DNA from 3 places in the Sutcliffiella horikoshii genome. Region 1 is predicted to be linked to each of the others. Evidence: riboswitches for the same ligand, from Rfam matches in the RefSeq annotation. Region 1 holds a riboswitch; each other region holds the start of a gene.

Region 1 (6,990 bases):
GTATTGGAAGCACAGTTACGAGGCATGAGAGGCATCAAGGCAGGTATTACCGGCCGTGAAGCTGATGCGCTGACTCGTGATTACATTACGGAAAAAGGATATGGAGAGTACTTCGGACATTCTACAGGTCACGGACTTGGAATGGAAGTGCATGAAGGTCCTTCTCTATCTGTGAAATCAGAAACAGTTTTAGAACCGGGAATGATTGTAACAGTAGAGCCTGGTATTTATGTTGCCGGATTAGGCGGAGTGCGTATCGAAGACGATACAATCGTTACAGAAACAGGTAACGAAACACTTTCCTTCTCTACCAAAGAACTTATTATACTGTAAAAATGTATCTAGCGTGGTGTAGACTAGAGTAAGTCACTCAAGGATACAATACGTGTAGGGCATTATTTTACATAGCTTTAGGAGGAACTAATAAATGATTTCAGTAAACGATTTTCGTACAGGTTTAACAATCGAAGTAGACAACGGCATTTGGCGTGTAATGGATTTCCAACACGTTAAGCCGGGAAAAGGAGCAGCATTCGTACGTTCTAAATTACGTAACCTACGTAATGGTGCTATCCAAGAAAAAACGTTCCGTGCTGGCGAAAAAGTAGCAAAAGCACAGATCGACAACCGCAAAATGCAGTACCTTTATGCAAACGGCGACATGCACGTATTCATGGACAACGAGTCCTATGACCAGTTGGAGCTTCCATCTGCTCAAATCGAATACGAATTGAAATTCTTGAAAGAAAACATGGAAGTTGCCATCATGATGTACCAAAGCGAGACGCTTGGAGTCGAGCTTCCAAATACAGTAGAACTAAAAGTAGCTGAAACAGAGCCAGGAATCAAAGGCGACACAGCTTCCGGCGGATCTAAGCCAGCAGTGATGGAAACTGGTGTAACAGTTAACGTACCGTTCTTCGTAAATGAAGGAGACGTATTGATCATCAATACAACTGATTCTTCTTACGTTTCAAGAGCTTGATTTGATTTTTTAAAAATAGGAGAAGTTCCCTTGTTGGTGGGGGAGCTTCTCCTTTTTGTTGTTGGGTGAGCGGGGGGGGAGTGTACGGTTTCCAATATAAGGATTCTATATGCCCGAACGGTAGGGAGAACGGTGTGAATTGTCTAATAGAAGGGTTCTATACGCCCGAACACCAGAGAAATCGTGGTGAAATGTCTAATAGAAGCGTTCTATACGCCCGAACGGCAACAAAATCCGAGTGAACTGTCCAATAGAAGGGTTCTATACGCCCGAACGGCAACAAAATCCGAATGAACTGTTCAATAGAAGGAAATAAAAGGAATCTCTCCACCCAAACAGCGAACAGATTCATGAAAACGGTCAAAGAGAAGCCCTCTCTACACCCGAACATCGAACAGATTCATGAAAACGGTCAAAGAGAAGCCCTCTCTACGCCCAAACAGCGAGCAAATTCATAAAAACGGTCAAAGAGAAGCCCTCTCTACGCCCAAACAGCGAGCAAATTCATAAAAACGCTCAAAGAGAAGCCCTCTCTACACCCGAACAGCAAACAAAATCATAAAAACGGTCAAAGAGAAGCCCTCTCTCCACCCAAACAGCAATCAAATTCACTCAAACTATCCAATACAATCTCACCCAACCTCAGTCCCCAAACCAAACCACATCAAACACATTCTCCACTACCATTCTACCGTCAGATCCATCCACCTTACTCATCCAAATATGCCTTCTTCCATCCGCATCCACCCGAACCCAAGCCATCAACTCAGAACCCTCTTTCAAAACCACAGGCTCACCATCAGAAGAACCCTCAGGCGTTTCCACAATCATAACAGCCTCTTTTTCCTTCAAACCTACCAAATACAAAGACGACTTAAATTTATCCTGATTCTCACCACTTGTTTCCCGACCACGCGCCACTACAATCTTCTCATCATCCACCCAATCAAAATCCACATCCGCAAACCCTTTAGGCGTATGCGTCTTTTTATAATTTGGGATAATGGTACTTGTCGTCAGTACTTTATTTTTAACTCCGCCACTGGTCATCCTGCCGCCACCCTGAATGGAGGCAAGGAGAGGCTTAGTCGGGGCCCACTTTATCCAGTTGGGATCAAGCAACATTTCCCCAAGTGGAATAAAAAGCTTGTTCTCTTTTACATAGACACTCAGCATATTGCTGTCAGCAGACCACGAAGCAGTTGGCGCAACCACCATTGATAAGCTTTTTCCGTCATGTGACCAGGAGAAATCATCTACATCTACTGCTAGAATGGATATGTCCTCGTATTTTAGAGGAGACGAAACCGTGTGAAGCGGTGTTACTTTTACATCCATCTCATGAGCTTCCTTTTCTATCCCCCAATGAACCTCGTAAAGTCTTGGGTGGCTCCAACCATCCGGAAACAAAGTCGCACTGGCAGAGGCAATTAAGTTGACACCTTCTGCATCCCAAGTGAAATTAGAAACACCACCTGTAAGCTGGTGAATGATCGGAGTTCCAGAAGCAAGTTCCACAACACAAAGTATGGAACCAGTCAGAAATCCAAATGAACGGTCAACGGGATTCCACTGTGGATCATGTCCCGCAATCTTTAGTTTGGTAGAACTCATTGTTTCGGTATTATATAACCAAATGTCATATTCTTCTAATTCTGATGGCGTATCCACCTGCTTGGCTTCATAAACAAGCCACTTGCCATCACTTGACCAACTGAATTTTCCCACTTCAATGTTCTCATGCAAGGGAACTTCCTTGGTACCATCAAACATCCATAAAGAATGGTACCTCGTAAAAGCCGCTTTTGGTTGTTCCGTGGTTGTAGCGTAACTAGATAGTGGGGAGAAAACAACGGATGCAGCCAATAGGCATATCAATAAATATTTCATGGTAAAATCCTCCTAAAATATTCCTACCCTTTAGTGTTACCAGCTACCACCATTTCATGAATAAAACAAAATCAGAATTTGAGTTGAAATTAGTGAAAAAGATGGTATAGTAAAGTAGTGGAATTATTCCAAGTTATATTTTTTTTGTAGATTTGTGCAAACGGTTACGCAAAATCGTGCAACCGTTATCATAGCAAAGAGCGTCGTTAATAAGGGAGTGTATCAAGATTGAAAAAGATATGGTGGAAAGAAGCAGTTGCCTATCAGGTATATCCTAGAAGTTTCATGGATTCCAATGGGGACGGTATTGGTGATTTACGAGGAGTTATTTCTAAATTAGATTATTTAAAAGATATGGGTATAGATGTTATTTGGATCTGTCCGATGTATAAGTCTCCGAATGTTGATAATGGCTATGACATCAGTGATTATCAAGATATCATGGAAGACTTCGGGAACATGGCGGATTTTGATGAGTTACTAGAAGAAGTGCATAACCGCGACATGAAGCTTATCATTGATTTGGTAATCAATCATACTTCTGATCAGCATGAGTGGTTCATTGAATCTGCATCTTCTAAAGACAATCCAAAACGTGATTGGTACATTTGGAAAGATGGAAAAGCTGGCAAAGAGCCGAACAACTGGGAAAGTATTTTCAATGGTCCTGCTTGGAAGTTGGACGAGAAGACTGGCCAGTATTACATGCACATCTTTGCAACAGAACAGCCTGACTTAAACTGGGAAAATAAAGATGTTCGCTTTGCGTTGTACGACATGATCAACTGGTGGTTGGACAAAGGAATTGACGGATTCCGTGTGGATGCTATTTCTCATATCAAAAAAGAGCCTGGATTCCCGGACTTGCCGAATCCAAAAGGTTTAGATTATGTTCCATCTTTTGACTACATGATGAATGTTGAAGGAATTCAAAAGCATCTTGAGGAATTGAAAGAGCAAACGTTTGCGCGTTACGACATCATGACGGTCGGGGAAGCAAATGGTGTGAAGCTGAACCAAGCAGATGAGTGGGTTGGCGAAGAGAACGGGAAGTTCAATATGATTTTCCAATTTGAACATCTTGGTCTTTGGGAAAAAGGAACAGAAGGCGGCGTAGACCTTCTTCAACTGAAGAAAACATTGACGAAATGGCAAAAAGGGTTGGAAGGGAATGGCTGGAATGCCTTATTCCTTGAAAACCATGACCAGGCTCGTTCTGTTTCTACATGGGGAAATGATAAAGAGTACCTAGTGGAAAGTGCGAAATCGCTTGGTGCATTGTATTTCTTAATGCAAGGAACTCCTTTCATCTACCAAGGTCAAGAACTTGGTATGACAAATGTGAAGTTTGACAGCATTAACGATTATGATGATGTTGGCATGAAAAACCTTTACGACATTGAGAGTGCCAAAGGGGAAGAGCATGCTCAAAAAGTGATGGAAATCATCTGGGCTAAAGGCCGTGACAACTCCCGTACTCCTATGCAGTGGAACGACGAGCCAAACGGAGGCTTCACCACTGGTACTCCATGGATGGGCGTGAATGAAAACTACAAAACCATCAATGTGGAAAAGCAATGGAATGACCCGAATTCCGTATTAAGCTTCTATCGCGACATGATCAAAATTCGTAAAGAAGAGGAAGTATTTGTCTATGGCGAATACAATCTGATTCTTGAAGATGACACACAAGTTTACGGTTATACAAGAACACTTGATAACAAAGTGGCGGTTGTATTATGTAACTTGAGTGAGGAAGAAGTAACAGTAGAGCTTGAAGATCTTGAGGTAGCTTCTGCAGACCTTCGTCTTCAAAACTATGAAGTTGCTGCACATGAAGGTGTGTCTGAATTGACATTAAAGCCTTATGAAACTCGTGTTTATGTAGTTGCGAAGTAATATATATGTTGGGAAAGTCTCACTTAAGGGTGGGGCTTTTTCTTTTTGACAAAAAAATTTCGAAAAAGTCATTGACACTTCCCCTTTAAGGCGGTAAAGTAATACTTAATTCTTTTAATAAACTAAATATTTCGATCTCTTATCAAGAGTGGCAGAGGGACTGGCCCTATGACGCCCAGCAACCGTTCCGTTTGGAATTGGTGCTAAATCCTGCAAAACAGTGATGTTTTGAAAGATAAGAGAGGGACAAGTCTTTTTGTTTTCAATTAGCGCTCAAACCTCTCTTTCTTGGAGAGGTTTTTTTATTTTATTAAAGCAATAAAGCAAAAAGGGGAGTAAAAAGAATGACTAAAAACATTTTTAAAAAAGGAATTGTGGCATTAACAACAGCGACTTTATTATTGACAGGTTGTAGTGGAGGAGGCGATTCTGCGGCGAGCAGTAAGCCGACTGGGCCGATTGAGAACGTACCAGAGAAGTTTGCTGATGGAGAAGGTGCAAAAATTAAGGTGATACGAAAGATTGGCGGAGATGATCATACGGCTCAATTTTTAGCTGGGGCTAAAGAGGAAGGGGAGTCACTAGGGTTTACAGTGGATGTGTTTACTGCAAATGGTGACAGTGCCAAATTTCATGATGCTATCAACCAGACGGTTAACCAAGATTATGACGGAGTGATTATTTCACACGGTGATGATTCGGCAACAGTGGGAGGGGTTCAGCAGCTTGTCGACAGCGGCAAAGAAGTGGTGACATTCGATTCCAACGGAGATTTAGCGAACATTGAAGGAGTTACACTAACTTCTCAAGATGATGAGGAGCTGGCAAAGTTGGCACTTGACCAACTCGTTAACGATTTCAATGGGGAAGCAAATGTGGTGTATCTGTGGGTTGACGGTTTCCCTCCGATGGTTCGACGTAACAATGTTTATAAGGAGACATTAGAAAACAATCCCGGACTGAATGAAGTGGAACGCTTTGGAGTTGCAGCGGCAGATACTTCCGTTCAAACACAGAACGCGGTTGCGGCAATGTTGAACAAGCACCCTAAAGGAAGCATTGATGCTATCTTTGCAACATGGGATGCATTCGCAGTAGGAGCGGCTCGTGCTTTAAAAGAGGCAGGTCGAGAAGAAATCAAGATATACGGAATCGATGTTTCCAATGCCGACCTTCAGGAAATCAGTACGGAAGGAAGCCCTTGGAAATACACAGCAGCTGTGGATCCGAAATTGATCGGTGCTGTAAATCTGCGTTTACTTGCTAAAAAGCTTGCAGGGGAAGAAACGCCGCAAACTTATGACTTGGAAGCTTCCTTAATCTCTCAAGAAGATTTAAAACAATCAAACGAAGCGGTAAACATGGGCAACCTTTCATCAGTCGTGGAGGGCTGGGGTGAATCTGACTCCTTCTTAGAAGAGTGGATGAACACATTGAAAGAGCATTACAAAAAATAATAGACGGCACTCTCTTCATCAGGAGAGAGTGTTTGTATTTTTGAAGAGAGGGGGAGCAGAATGACAAACACAACACTTGAAATGAAAGATATATCCATCGAATTCCCTGGGGTAAAGGCTCTTGACCAAGTAACATTTACCGCAAAACCCGGAAGTGTCCATGCTTTAATAGGAGCCAATGGTGCTGGGAAATCGACGTTGATGAAAGTACTGGCTGGAGCGTACGATCATTTTAGCGGGGAAATCAAACTCGGAGGAAATCCACTTTCTATTTCTAATCCAACTGACTCCCAACAGGCAGGCGTACAAATCGTTTATCAGGAAGTGGATGCAGCATTGATTCCGACACTGACGGTAGCGGAGAATATCATGCTTCAAGAGACGGTGCAGCACTCCGGAAGCAAGCAGTGGATTCGTTGGAGAAATGTACATAAGAAAGCGGCCGAACACTTGAAAAAATTGAATAGTAATATTTCTACCAAGCGTCTAGTAAGCTCGCTGACATTAGCAGAGAAGCAAATGGTCCTCTTGGCAAGAGCTATTTCAACAGATTGTAAGTTTTTGATTTTAGATGAACCAACAGCGCCTCTTAGCAACAGAGAGACAGAAAAACTGTTTTCTGTCATCAAAAGATTGAAAGAGGAAGGGGTAGGGGTCATCTTTATCTCCCATAGGATTCCTGAAATCGTGGAAATCTGTGATGAAATAACGATTATGAGAAATGGACAGGTAGTCAATCGGGACAACGTGGCAAACCTT
Region 2 (6,990 bases), 1.3 Mb from region 1:
TTCTTTTGAACCGACAGTAGCTTGATTTCCCGATAGAGCATGGCACACCACAATCACTTCACCCGATGGATTTCCTTTTCGTTCATATGCTATCTCCACATTAGGGAGTTTTTTTCCGTTTTCTAAAAGCAGCGTTCCGATCGATACCTTTTTGGTATGTTCCGTTTGACAGCTCACAAAATCCCACTCATTTCTATATGTTTTGACTGACTGCAGCTTGTTTGGACTTTCCAGTAGCCACGAATAGTGCCTGATCTAAATCATTCTGCAGATCCTTTAGCGACTCAATTCCGACAGATAAGCGAATCAGATCTTCTGTCACACCGGATTTAATTAAATCGTCACCTGTTAGCTGCTGATGTGTGGTGGAAGCGGGGTGAATAATTAAAGATTTTGCATCTCCGACATTTGCCACATGAGACCAGAGTTTAATGCTGTCAATCGCCTTTCTCCCTGCATCTCTTCCACCTTTAATTCCAAAGTTTACAATGGAACCATTGCCTCTACCCAAATATTTTCTCGCAAGAGTATGTGCCGGGTGATCTGGCAGTCCAGGATAGGAAACCCATTCCACTGCAGGGTGATCTTGTAGGTATTTCGCTAATTCCAGGGCATTCTCGTTATGCTTTTCTACTCGTAAGTGCAAGGTTTCAAGTCCCTGTAAAAGTAAAAATGCATTTTGAGGACTCAAGCATGCGCCAAAATCTCTTAGAAGTTGCACTCTTAGCTTCACAGCAAATGCCAGATTCCCAAAAGTCTGTGCATATTTAATTCCGTTATAGCTTGCATCCGGCTCCGTAAATCCAGGGAAGTTCGGATGGTCCCAGTTAAAGTTCCCACCGTCCACTACTACTCCGCCAATGGTTGTTCCATGGCCACCTATCCATTTCGTTGCAGAATGGACAACGATGTCCGCTCCCCACTTGATAGGATTGCAAAGGTAAGGGGAAGCAAAGGTATTGTCAATGATCAATGGGATAGAGTTATCGTGAGCCACCTTTGCTACCGCCTCTACATCCAGTACGCGTAAGCTTGGGTTTCCAATGATTTCTCCGAATATCGCCTTCGTTTTAGGTGTAATTGCGTTGCGGAAATTTTCCGGGTCTGTTGCATCTACAAACTTTACCTTAATTCCGTACTTTGGAAGTGTTACAGCAAAGAGATTATAAGTTCCGCCATATAAGTTTTCTGCAGCAACAATTTCATCTCCGGCATGGGCAATGTTCAAAATCGCAAAAGCAATGGCTGACATTCCTGAGCTTGTCGCAACAGCTGCTGCCCCTCCTTCCAAGAGAGCAAGTCTTTTTTCCAGCACATCTACAGTTGGATTCATGATTCTCGTGTATATATTGCCAAATTCATTTAACGCAAAAAGATTTTGAGCATGGTCGGTGTTGTCGAAAACATAGGAAGTTGTTTGATAAATAGGTACGGCCCTTGAACCTGTCGTCGGGTCTGGCGTTTGTCCTCCGTGCAATAATACTGTTTCCACATCATAGTTTGGTTTTGTCATCCTACATTCCTCCATTTTTCTATTTTCCACAAAATAAAAACCCCTTCCTAAGAAGAGGTTTAACATTCCTCCTCTTATCTCTCAGGCTACATTGCCTGCAGGAATTAGCACCAACTCAAGAAAATAAATTCTTGAAGGTTGCCGGACTTCATCGGGCCTGATCCCTCAGTCACTCTGGATAAGAGTTATTTAGTTGGTTAATACGTTAAAACATAATAGTTATATAATCTACGATATTTCTAAGGAGAAATAATTATTACTAAAACTTTTTGCAATTATAGCAACTGTAACGCAATAAAGTCAATACAATATTCTGAACTTTTCAACATAACTTTTGTATTCCACTAATTTCCTGTAAGCATACTACTTGAAAGTCAAAAAAGGTCAAAGTATAATAACCTTACAACCTTTAAAGGTCAAAATAAGTCAAACTTTTATCAAAGGTGAAATGTTTCCCTTGCAAAATAAGGGGTCATATCACAACAATATTAGGAGGTAGCATGATGATGAAATGTCAAAAATGTGAAGTAAATAACGCAACGATTCAATTTAAATTTCGTTCAAATAACGAGCAGACACAACTTGTCTTATGCTCTTCCTGCTTTGAAGAAGTAAGAGCACAAATGACATCACCGACGCCCACTAGTTTTTTCTCTGACTTTCCTTTTGGGAATGGCTCGTCTAATGATGAAGGCCATGTAAACGGGACGGCTCAAAACCAATCACTAGGAAGCAAAAAAGGTGGAAGCATTCTTGATGAGCTAGGTAAAAATATAACCAACATTGCCAAAACAGGTCTCATTGATCCTGTCATTGGCCGTGATAAAGAAATTAAACGTGTGATTGAAATTTTAAATAGGCGAAATAAAAACAACCCTGTCCTGATCGGGGAACCAGGTGTAGGTAAAACTGCCATAGTGGAAGGGTTAGCCTTGAAAATTGTAGAAGGCGATGTTCCTTCAAAATTAAAAAACAAGGAAATATATTTGTTGGATGTAGCTTCCCTTGTCGCTAACACAGGAATTCGCGGTCAATTTGAAGAGCGTCTTAAACAAGTAATTACAGAGTTGCAAAAAAGAAAAAATGTCATTCTTTTTGTAGATGAGCTACACCTTATTGTCGGTGCTGGTTCTGCTGAAGGCTCAATGGATGCAGGAAACATTTTAAAACCTGCTTTGGCAAGAGGCGAACTCCAATTGGTCGGGGCAACAACATTGAAAGAATACCGCCAAATTGAAAAAGATGCGGCACTTGAACGCCGCTTCCAACCGGTTACCGTCAAAGAGCCGTCTACGGATGAGGCATTAAAAATTATTAAAGGCATTCAATCAAAATATGAAGATTACCACCAGGTTACCTATTCAGATGATGCCATCAAAGCTTGCGTAGAGCTTTCACACCGCTACATCCAAGATCGCTTCTTACCAGACAAAGCGATTGATCTTTTAGATGAAGCAGGATCAAGAAAAAATCTAACGTTAAATACGATTGATTTGGAGCAAATTGATGCTCGTCTGACTCAAATTGAAGAAGAAAAGAAGGCAGCTTTATCGAAAGAGGATTACGAAACAGCTGCCAAGTTAAGAGACGAAGAGGAAAAGCTTGAAGAAAAAAGAAACTCCAACGATCAAGCGGATTACGAGCGCGGTCAAGTGACATTGGAAGACATCCAAGTCATCATGGAAGAGATGTCAGGAATTCCAATTGGTAAATTGCAAGTTGATGAACAGGCAAAACTCAAAAACCTTGCAACAAACTTGAACCAAAAAGTCATTGGACAAGAAGAAGCTGTCAATAAAATTACAAAAGCGATCCGCAGAAGCCGTGCTGGCTTGAAAAGAAAAGAGCGTCCAATCGGTGCTTTCTTATTCGTTGGACCTACAGGGGTAGGGAAAACCGAATTGACCAAATCACTGGCTGAAGAGCTCTTTGGAACGAAAGATGCTTACATCAGATTTGATATGAGTGAATATATGGAGAAACACGCAGTTTCCAAGCTGATAGGCTCCCCTCCTGGCTATGTTGGTCACGAGGAAGCGGGGCAACTAACAGAAAAAGTTCGCCGAAATCCTTACAGCATTATTCTGCTTGATGAGATGGAAAAAGCTCATCCGGACGTTCTACACCTGTTCTTACAAGTGATGGAGGATGGACGACTTACCGACAGCCAAGGCAGAACCGTAAGTTTCAAGGATACGGTTATCATCATGACAAGTAACGCAGGTGTGACGGATAAGAAGATTTCTGTAGGCTTTGAAAAACAGGCCACGCCTGAAACGGGTTCTGTTATCGAAAGCTTATCGAATTACTTTAAACCTGAATTTTTAAACCGTTTTGACAGTATCATCGAGTTCTCACAGCTTCAAAAAGATCACCTGTTGGCAATTGTCGACATTATGGTCGATGAATTATCTGAAATGCTCAGCCAAGAACGTGATTGTGAACTTACCATTTCAGATGTTGCAAAAGAAAAGTTGATAGAGCTTGGATATAACCCGGCGTTTGGTGCAAGACCATTGCGCAGAATCATCCAAGAGCATATTGAAGATCCAATTACAGACCTATTATTGGATGGCGATACTTTTGCGAAAATCGATGTAGATGTAACAGATGACCAAATTGTCGTAAACGGCAAATAATCAAAAAAGACTGTCCGAACCGGGCAGTCTTTTTTTGATTGATAAGAAAGTATATAAAATACTGTTGATTTCCGTTCCAGGCGCTTCGCTTGCCTGCGGGCGGTCCGTGAGCCTCCTCAGGCTTCGCCTTCCGGGGTCTCACATGTCCCTTCCTCCCGCGGGCGTCTGCGCGCCTTCCACTTCAATCAACAAGGTGACTTCATTCATCTAAGGGTTTTAAAACAGCACCTAACCTAGTTAACTGAATAAGCATTTAGGTATCGTTTACGAAATTTCAAGCTGTGGATTGGAGCAAATGGCGGAGACTCCAGCGGGGGAGTAACGGTAGGTTGAGACCCCGCAACGAAGTGAGGAGGCTCAAGCGCCGTCCCGCGGAAAGCGAAGCCATTTGCGGAAAGGAACAGCGGTGCCTAACCACTAACTAATGTTTAATGCTATAAACGGACAATGGCTTTTGTTCGGTGCTCTCAAAATTCACCTAAATATCAAGTTCTCTGTTTAGGTCCAGTCCTAGTCCTCTTCTGTAAATACGAAAACCCCTGCTTTTGAATTCAGGAATATAAAACTTCATCTTTGAATGCCCTGCACTGCCGATAAAAATCAAATTGTACCTTGTGAAGCCTTGCAGGGTCAACAAACTAAACGTTTCCTGAAAATCATTGTCCGGATCTATTATTACATCCACTATCTCCTGCTGGATGATTTTTTCATTCATAATGGAATTGGCGTTCTCCACTTTCGTTTTCGATTGACACGCCGAAACATTAAAAAGCAAGACAATGGAAAATACTACATGAAACATACAAGCCACGATACTAACCTCCCACTCTTATCGTGACCCACAGCCTCATCAATATGTGATTTCCACCCATTTGTTACAAAACTGTAATCTACTCTAAATCATATTCATTTAAATGGACAAAACTAAAACCCTGTTCCAATAAAGCCAGTACTGCATCTTTTACTCCTTCTGCTGTTTCACTTTGTGGTTGGTTCATATGTAGAATGACGATGGAACCTGGTTGTGCTTTTAACATTTCCTGCGATACTTCCTCCTTTGTAAAAGTTGCGCCACCATCCCCAATGACATCAAAGTTTACTACTTGTACACCTAAGTCTTCCGCAATTTGAACGGCTGTGTCATCATAAAATGCTGTACCGGATCGGAAATATTGCGGGATTTCTCCTGTTATCTCAAATATTTTCATTTGATTTTCCATTATTTCTTCCACTATTTCTTCTTGAGAAGAAGTACTTGAAATTCCCCATGCACTTCGAGGCATGACAGAAAGCGGCTTATGTTCTGTTCCATGATTTTGTATAGTAAAGAGAGGGTTTGCTGCAAGCTCTACAAATGCCTCATATTGTTCATCGATCCACCTTGCATTGACAAAGAGATCCGCTTTTATGTTGTTTTCCACTAGAAAGCTTATTAATTCTTCATCATATCCGCTTCCATTTTCACCGCCGCAAGCATCCAAAGTAAGAGCTATCACTTTTTCCTCCGTATTTAGTCGTGTTTTAACTCCGGTTACATACTCAGAAAATTGCGACGAATCACTATAGACTTGTCCATTCACTTCTAATGCGAGATCCTCCAACTCCTGTTTTTGATTGTTCTTCTCTGTGGTTTCACTGTCTGGATTTTCACTTATTTCCTCTGCTGACACTTCTTTTTGTGGTTCTTCTTGAACCGTGTTGCTCTCATTATCATTCTGTTCGGTTACACTCGTGTTCACATTTGATGTACAGCCCATTGTAACCATCAGAATAAACATAAAGACCAATGACTTTTTCCCCATATATTTTCCATCCCCTGTATATCATTAGTTTTATATCTAAAAAAAAGATGACCAGATGAAAGACTCACTTTGTAAATATGTGAGCCTATCATCAAGTCAGCCTATATCCTTTTTTTCTATGTTGTAGGAATGGTTTCTGTAAGTGGAAAGGCTTTTACTGCATTTATTGTAATTTCTCTTTCATCAAATGGAACGGATTCGCTTCCGATCAATTGATAATTCTCATGACCTTTGCCGGCGATTAGGATGACATCCCCTTCTCCTGCAATTTCAACAGCTCTGATGATTGCTTGTTCGCGATCAGGGATACATTCAAAGTTCTCATGTATGGCTCCTGCAGCCATCCCTTGGACAATTTCTTCCCCAGGCTCATCCAGCGGATTATCTGTAGTAAAGATGACATATTCCGACTTTTCTGTTGCGATTCTCCCCATTTTAGGGCGTTTGTCTTTGTCTCTTCCTCCACCTGTGCCGATAATGGAGATGATTTTATGTTTGGAGAACATGCGAATGCTGTCCAACGCTTTGCCGATTGCATCCTCTGTATGGGCATAATCGATGATGACATTTCGTTTGTCACCTGTCTCAAGTGTCTGCATTCGTCCACTAGGTGGTGCAGTCTCTCTTAAATGATTCAAGATACGCTCAAACGGCATTCCCTTGTCCCAAAGAACACAAATGACGGACAAAATATTGTAAACATTAAATTCCCCAACAAACGGGATTTCCAACTCAAATTCGCCAAAATTAGTTTCAAGTATGAAGCTTGTCTTATTTTCAAAAAACTTTATGTCCCGCGCTTTAAAATCCGCATCATTCTTAATTCCGTAAGTGATGATTCTAGCACCTGTCATTTGAATATAATCCTTGGTTGCTTCATCGTCCACATTTAATATAGCAGCTTTGTCCTTGCGAAGATCTTGACCTAATTGAGCAAAGAGGAGACCTTTGGCATTTTTATAATTCTCCATCGTTCCATGAAAGTCGAGATGATCTTGTGTCAGGTTAGTGAACACACCGTTTTGGAATTCCACTC
Region 3 (6,990 bases), 1.5 Mb from region 1:
TATGGTGGGGAACTGATATTCGCCCACTAAATGTGGATAGAAACTGTTGATATGTGGATAACTTTTGTGGATAAACTGTTTGCAAGGTGGTATGACATGTGAATATCTCAATAATCACAATTGGAAAACTGAAAGAGAAGTATTTGAAACAAGGAATAAATGAGTACTTGAAGCGTTTGAGTGCCTACGCAAAAATTGAAATCGTGGAGCTTCCAGACGAAAAAGCACCAGAGCAATTAAGCGAAGCCGAAATGGAACAAGTGAAAAACAAAGAAGGCGAACGGATTTTGGCGAAAATTTCCGATGACACACATGTGATCGCCTTGGCGATTGAAGGAAAGCAGCGTTCTTCTCAAGAGTTAGCGAAGGAAATGGATAAGCTTGCGACTTATGGGAAGAGTAAGGTCGCGTTTGTTATTGGCGGATCATTAGGTTTGAGTGGGGACGTGATGAAGAGAGCGAATGATACGCTGTCCTTTTCGAAGATGACGTTTCCGCATCAGTTGATGAAGTTGATATTGTTGGAGCAGGTTTATCGGGGGTTTAGGATTAATCGGGGGGAACCGTACCATAAGTAATGGTAAACTCCAAGCATGTTAAATGGCTTTAAATAGTTTAAAGAAACAAACTCTTTTATAGACGAGAAGCATTGAAAAATCTGTAAATTGTGTTTTCCGAATTCCAACTAATCCTTTTTGCTAATAATATTCTTCTCTACGGACACGATAAGACAAACGAAACTTTATAGATTGGTGGCCGTGAGAATGAAGGTATTATCTATGATTCAGCCCTGGGCAAGTCTTTTTGTCCTTCGAGAGAATGAATTTGAAACAAGGTCATGGAAAACAAATTATCGCGGGCCGTTGGCTATTCATACAAGTAAAAAAATCGATAAGGCTGTCTGCAGGCATGTGGCCATCCGTTCACTGCTCTGTAAGCATGGATATACTGAAGAGACCCTTCCCACCGGAATGATTATTGCTATCTGCAGGCTGGAAAATTGTCTGAAGATAACTGAAAAAAACCAGACATCAGCAGTTCTGGAAAATGGACAAATCGTATCAGGAAATGATTTTTTTTTAGGAGACTTTACTGTGGGAGGATATGCTTGGGAGGTTCAAGACATGAAGATCTTGAATGAACGTATCCCTGCAAAAGGCCAGCTTGGGTTATGGGAAACTGATTTATTATGAAAGGCGATGCCGGTAAGCAGTATTTCACTTGTATATAGGAATAATGGATTTAGCAATCCCGGAAAGTTTAATAAGAGACGAAAAACTATTAAAAGATTAGACCAGCTTGGATGAGAGAACTAAGAAAAACTTTATAGACAAACAAATCGTTAAATCCCTTTAGATATTTTTATCCAAAGGGATTTTTTAAAGTGAAAAGAAAGATGTTTGTATAAAGGGAATAAATTATAACATGGTATTTTTGACATCTACCTTCTTTTAAGTAAATATCAACCCATTATTTAAATTTATCTAATTCTTTATAAAGAATCTTTGTGAATAGAAGCGAAAGAATAGAACCTACTAATAAAAGTGCCATATCCCATTGGGCATCCCATATATCTCCTTGCATACCTAAAAAATCGTTTGTGACTTTCCCTTTATTCCCTATTTTTGCACTTGCCCACTCAATGATTTCATAGAAAGCCCCGATTGCTAGAGTTATACATAGAGCAATAAAGTTTGTGGTTTTACTTTTCGATAAAGCTGTTTTCCTTAATAATATCTCTATTATAACTAACACAATAGACCCTTTTAGAAAATGACCGAACCGATCATAGTGGTTTCTTTGTAAATCAAAATAGTCTCTAATCCATGAAAAGAGAGGGACTTTGGAATAAGAATAATGCCCTCCTATAAACGTTAAAATGACTAGAAGGGTAATGATGAAATAGGAAACAGTGGTAAGGCGAAACTTATTGTATGTTGATATTAAAAATATTAAGACTAATACTGAAGGTAAAACCTCCACCAACAAAATCATATAACCTTCTACAGGTTTAATTAGGGACCAAATAAGAACGAGTATAACCACAAATGAGAAAAAAAAATGTATCGAACTTGCTTTTTTACCTAACACTCAAATCATCTCTCCATCAGAAAACAAGATGGATATAGTATTTGCTAAAATTAAAAAAATATAGAAAGAGGTATGGTTGCTGGTTTCTGAAAAAAGATAGGCAAAAATTAAGTTATAAATCCTTTACTAAGAGGTATTGTTATCTTTACGGGTTTTAAGAGGAATAAGTGGAGGTAACAGTATGCGTGTAGGTGGGTTTGGATTAGTAACTTTAGCAGCAATATTATGGGGCATTTCCGGAGGACTCGGCGGATTTTTAATGGATAAAGGTTGGGACCCCCTGGTCATCTCCTTTTATAGGGGAACAGTAGGTTTATTATGTATTCTTATTTGGTTCTTGTTCCAGCCTACCCGGTGGAATAAGCCGCTGCTGTTCTGGTCCATTGTGGCAGGTGTTGGAGTAGCAGGGAATTTTATTTTTTACTTTGTCAGTATCTCAGAGGCCAGTATTGCGGTAGCGGCAACATTGATGTATACTGCGCCAGTTTTTGTCCTTCTTATCTCTTTTATACTTCGTCTTGAACAAGGGTCATTATTTAAATGGCTGGCTATTGGTTTGGTGATGGCTGGAGTGGTATTGCTGACAGAGGTTTACAGCATTGGCTCCGATAGTATCACGATGCTTGGACTTGGTGCAGGGTTAGGCGCGGGGTTATCGTATGCATTATTCATTTTTGGTTTTAAAAATGCCTCGCGCCACGGGCAACCGCAAGGAATTTTAACGATCGCATTTCTTGCCTTTACTATCATTACGATGTTTTTCACTGATCGGAGTGAAGCAGTTTCTCTTTTTAACTCACCGGACTTATTATGGATGATTCTTTTAGGGATATTGGGAGCAGGCTTGTCATTCTTCTTGTATGTAGTTGGTTTGAAACGAACATCGCCGACTTCAGCTTCCATTATTGCAATGGTGGAACCGGTCACTGCGTCCCTTTTTGGATTTATTGTTTTGAGTGAACTGCTTACAGCAACCCAGCTTGGAGGTATGGCAATCATCTTGGTGACAGTGACCATCTTAGGTGTGAAGCAGAGTAGAAAAAGTAACTCTTGAATAAAGAGGACAGGTTCCTCGACCCGTCTATACACTAAAGCATAGTTGCGTTTATGTTCCTGTCCTTCAATTTGATTTTTTAGACCTGTACCTCACTCATAAATGCATGAGTATTATCTTCTGTATATATTTAAAAAATACCATTCATGTTTCTGATTTTCCTATTTTCGTTACAGTATGTAGTTCATCGAAAATAATATTAAATAATACCAAGCCTTTCGTCTCCTGATTCTTTGTTGCTTTACCTCTTGACAGCATTAAAAATACAGACTATACTTACAATTAAATTTTAGAATTTTACTAATTTAATATGCAAATTCTCTTATCAAGAGAGGTGGAGGGACTGGCCCTATGATGCCCGGCAACCATTCTTATGTTTTTCGTAAGGAAAGGTGCTAATTCCAGCAAGACACGTGGAGTGTTTTGGAAGATGAGAGAGGACAGAGTATTTTTAAATACGTAAGCCTCTCTTTTTTATTAGGGAGGCTTTTTTATTTTGTCTACAATATGGGGGGGGAGGAACATTTCAATTCGAATTCAAGGAGCACCAAGCTTTTATAAATGCAAGGAGGATATACTGCAGGAATTGTCCGTGCTTTTAAAGGAAAGGGACATAGGTTCCTTGCTGATCATTCATGGAGAGAAGTCATTCCAGGCTATTAAACCGTATTGGCCGGAGCGTGAGGAGGCTAATGCGACGTATGTTGCTTACTCCGGTATCTGTTCAGAATCTGAAATAAAAAGATGTAAAGAGCTGGCAGAATCCTTACACGTCGATGCTGTCATTGGAATAGGCGGAGGGAAGGTCCTGGATCTTGCAAAGGCTGCAGGCCATGAGGCTAAAAAGGACGTCATCCTCATACCGACACTTGCCTCTACTTGTGCGGCTTGGACACCGTTAAGCGTCATATATGATGACGAGGGACGCTTCCAAACCTACACAGTCTTTCCCCGCAGTACCTATATGGTTCTAGTAGAACCGAGGGTGATCCTAGGAGCACCGTCAAGATATTTGAAAGCTGGAATTGGGGATACGCTTGCCAAATGGTATGAGGCGAATGCCATTGTGCATGGATTGGATTACATCCCGTTGCCTGTGGAGGTAGCACTGCATGCAGCAAAATTAAGTAGAAATCGATTATTAGAGGAGAGCCATCAAGCGCTGATAGATTGCGAGGCAGGTAATCTTTCCCCTTCTGTCCTCACCATTATCGAGGCGAATATTTTGCTGGGGGGAATGGTAGGTGGCTTTGGAGATGAGTATGGAAGAGTGGCGGGAGCACATTCGATCCATAATGCACTAACACATCTACCTGGCACAACGGAGCTGCTTCATGGAGAAAAGGTGGCATATGGGATACTCGTACAACTTGCACTGGAGGGGAACGAGGAAGAAATCAGCTCGCTGCTCCCTTTCTATAGGCAAATAGGATTGCCATCCTCTTGTGGGGACCTACATATTCAGGGGCGAGATGATATACATCTAATCGCTGAAAAGGCGCTTTTGCCTCACGAATCCATCCATTTTATGAAAAACAAATTTACGCAGCAGGATATTGTTGCTGCCATTGCAAAACTAGAAACATTACAAAAAGGAGAGAGAGAAGCATGAAAAAATTCGCAGTATTATGCATGAGCATTCTTTTATCATTGGTAGTCACCGCTTGTGGAGGAGAGCAAGGGGAGGGACAGGCGTTAAGTGAGGATAAGTTGAAAATAGGAGTGACCGCTGGCCCGCATGAACAGGTTTTAGAGAAGGTGAAGGAAGTAGCAGAAGAAGATGGGCTAGAGATTGAAATTGTCGTGTTCAATGAATATGTGATGCCTAATGTGGCTCTTGCAGAAAGAGAATTAGACGTAAATAGCTTTCAGCACAAACCATACCTAGATCAATTTAAAGAGGACCGGGGCTTAGATCTTGTGGAAATTGCCAATACCGTCAACTTTCCAATGGGAATGTACTCCGATTCCATTACCGACGTAAGCGAATTAAAGGATGGAGATAAAGTAGGGCTTCCAAATGATCCGACAAATGGAGCGCGTGCACTTATCCTTTTTGAACAAGCGGGATTAATCAAGCTTAAAGATGGCGCTGGGGTTGGAGCTACAGTAAAGGATGTGGAGGAGAACGAATTAAATCTTGAATTCGTGGAGCTTGAGGCAGCTCAAATCCCCCGTCAGCTAGATGAGTTGGCAGCTGCCGCCATCAACACAAACTTTGCAGTGGAACATGGACTTGTTCCAACCGAGGATTCGATCTTCATGGAGCCAGGTGATTCTCCTTGGGTGAACTTGCTCGCTGTTCGTACCGAAAACAAAGATGATCCGGTTTTAGACAAACTGATCAAGGCTTACCATTCAGACGAAGTAAAGCAATTTATTGAAGAAACGTTCGAAGGCTCTGTTTTGGCATCTTGGTAAAAAAAAGGAGCTGCTTACTATAGCGGCTCTTACTTCTTAGAGTAGGAGGAACATAATGATTAATCTAGTCCACTTAGAAAAGACCTTTAAAACAAAAAAAGGGAAGGTAGAAGCATTGCGAGATGTTTCCTTGGAGGTACAAAAAGGAGAGATTTATGGCGTGATCGGGTATAGCGGTGCTGGGAAAAGCACCTTGATCCGGTGTGTGAATCTCCTTGAGAGGCCTTCTAATGGGAAGGTCTTGATAGACGGAACTGATCTTACCTCCTTATCTTCGCAGAAGCTGCTACTTGCCCGAAGAAAAATTGGCATGATCTTTCAAGGCTTTAACCTATTAAAAACAGCGACTGTTTACGATAACATCGCCATCCCCCTTCGTTTAACTGGCTTGCCCAAGTCCCAAATTGATGAAAGGGTAACGAAGTATTTGTCTATTGTTGGGCTGAAGGATAAGACGGACGCCTTTCCCGGTCAACTTTCGGGAGGGCAAAAGCAAAGGGTTGCGATTGCACGTGCATTATCACATGAACCAGAAATTTTACTAAGTGATGAGGCGACAAGCGCCCTTGATCCGGACACAACAGAGTCCATTTTAGAGCTATTATTAAAGATCAACGAGGAGCTAGGAATCACGATCCTGCTCATCACGCATGAGATGCACGTTATCCAACGAATCTGCGACAGGGTGGCGGTCATGGAAAATGGGAAGATTATTGAGCAGGGAAAAACCGTGGATATTTTTACCCATCCAAAAGAAAAAACAACCAAGAAATTTGTCAATAGTCTGTTTAACCATCAGCTGACAGAAGAGGTTTTCCAATCTCTTCAAGGCACAGGGAAAATTGTGTCTTTCAAATATATAGGATCCTCTTCCAATGATCCCGCACTCGCGACCATCAGCAAAAAATTTGATGTGTATCCAAATATCCTTTCCGGGAATATCACCGAGCTTAAAGGAACACCTTTTGGAAGCCTGCTCGTGCACTTAAGGGGACCGGTGGAAGAGACAGAGAAATCCATTCAATATTTGAAAGACCAAGGGATCATCATTGAGGAGGTGGCAGGATGATTATCGAATTCTTTGATACATGGGGAAGTGATATTTGGGAGGCAATTATCCAAACCTTTCAAATGGTATCCATTTCTTTATCGATTTCCATTGTGATCGGATTGCCCCTTGGAGTTTTCCTTGTTTTGACAAGGCCAGGGAAAAGCCTTGAAAACAAATATCTACATGGTGTCTTGAACACCATCATCAATATCATCCGCTCTATTCCATTTATCATCCTGTTGTTCTTCATTCTGCCGTTCACAAAGTTCCTTGTTGGTACATCGATCGGTGTGCAGGGTGTGATTGTACCGCTTGTTGTATATACCGCACCTTACATTGCAAGGCTGATGGAATCCTCCATATTAGATGTGGA

What was found. Region 1 has a riboswitch for S-adenosylmethionine ahead of K7887_RS14185 (sugar ABC transporter substrate-binding protein). Riboswitches for the same ligand answer to the same signal wherever they lie in the genome.
Region 2: linked by a shared signal. The riboswitch ahead of K7887_RS07665 (O-acetylhomoserine aminocarboxypropyltransferase/cysteine synthase family protein) and the one ahead of K7887_RS14185 (sugar ABC transporter substrate-binding protein) in region 1 are both predicted to bind S-adenosylmethionine.
Region 3: linked by a shared signal. The riboswitch ahead of K7887_RS21740 (iron-containing alcohol dehydrogenase family protein) and the one ahead of K7887_RS14185 (sugar ABC transporter substrate-binding protein) in region 1 are both predicted to bind S-adenosylmethionine.

The regions. Positions count from the first base shown of each region.
Region 1 is NZ_CP082918.1:2,744,718-2,751,707, reverse strand. Features, by position in the region: gene K7887_RS14205 (M24 family metallopeptidase) at 1-333, shown strand, start outside; gene efp (elongation factor P) at 428-985, shown strand; gene K7887_RS14195 (TolB-like translocation protein) at 1,628-2,875, opposite strand; gene K7887_RS14190 (glycoside hydrolase family 13 protein) at 3,104-4,774, shown strand; SAM riboswitch class I at 4,911-5,016, shown strand; gene K7887_RS14185 (sugar ABC transporter substrate-binding protein) at 5,119-6,231, shown strand; gene K7887_RS14180 (sugar ABC transporter ATP-binding protein) at 6,292-6,990, shown strand, end outside.
Region 2 is NZ_CP082918.1:1,489,863-1,496,852, reverse strand. Features, by position in the region: gene metX (homoserine O-acetyltransferase MetX) at 1-177, opposite strand, end outside; gene K7887_RS07665 (O-acetylhomoserine aminocarboxypropyltransferase/cysteine synthase family protein) at 194-1,513, opposite strand; SAM riboswitch class I at 1,585-1,698, opposite strand; gene K7887_RS07660 (ATP-dependent Clp protease ATP-binding subunit) at 2,020-4,152, shown strand; gene K7887_RS07655 (hypothetical protein) at 4,631-4,963, opposite strand; gene K7887_RS07650 (polysaccharide deacetylase family protein) at 5,043-5,954, opposite strand; gene K7887_RS07645 (UDP-N-acetylmuramoyl-L-alanyl-D-glutamate--2,6-diaminopimelate ligase) at 6,071-6,990, opposite strand, start outside.
Region 3 is NZ_CP082918.1:4,270,193-4,277,182, reverse strand. Features, by position in the region: gene K7887_RS21765 (CxxH/CxxC protein) at 1-16, shown strand, start outside; gene rlmH (23S rRNA (pseudouridine(1915)-N(3))-methyltransferase RlmH) at 99-578, shown strand; gene K7887_RS21755 (ASCH domain-containing protein) at 765-1,193, shown strand; gene K7887_RS21750 (DUF2238 domain-containing protein) at 1,471-2,091, opposite strand; gene K7887_RS21745 (EamA family transporter) at 2,273-3,145, shown strand; SAM riboswitch class I at 3,465-3,582, shown strand; gene K7887_RS21740 (iron-containing alcohol dehydrogenase family protein) at 3,642-4,757, shown strand; gene K7887_RS21735 (MetQ/NlpA family ABC transporter substrate-binding protein) at 4,754-5,566, shown strand; gene K7887_RS21730 (methionine ABC transporter ATP-binding protein) at 5,622-6,635, shown strand; gene K7887_RS21725 (methionine ABC transporter permease) at 6,632-6,990, shown strand, end outside.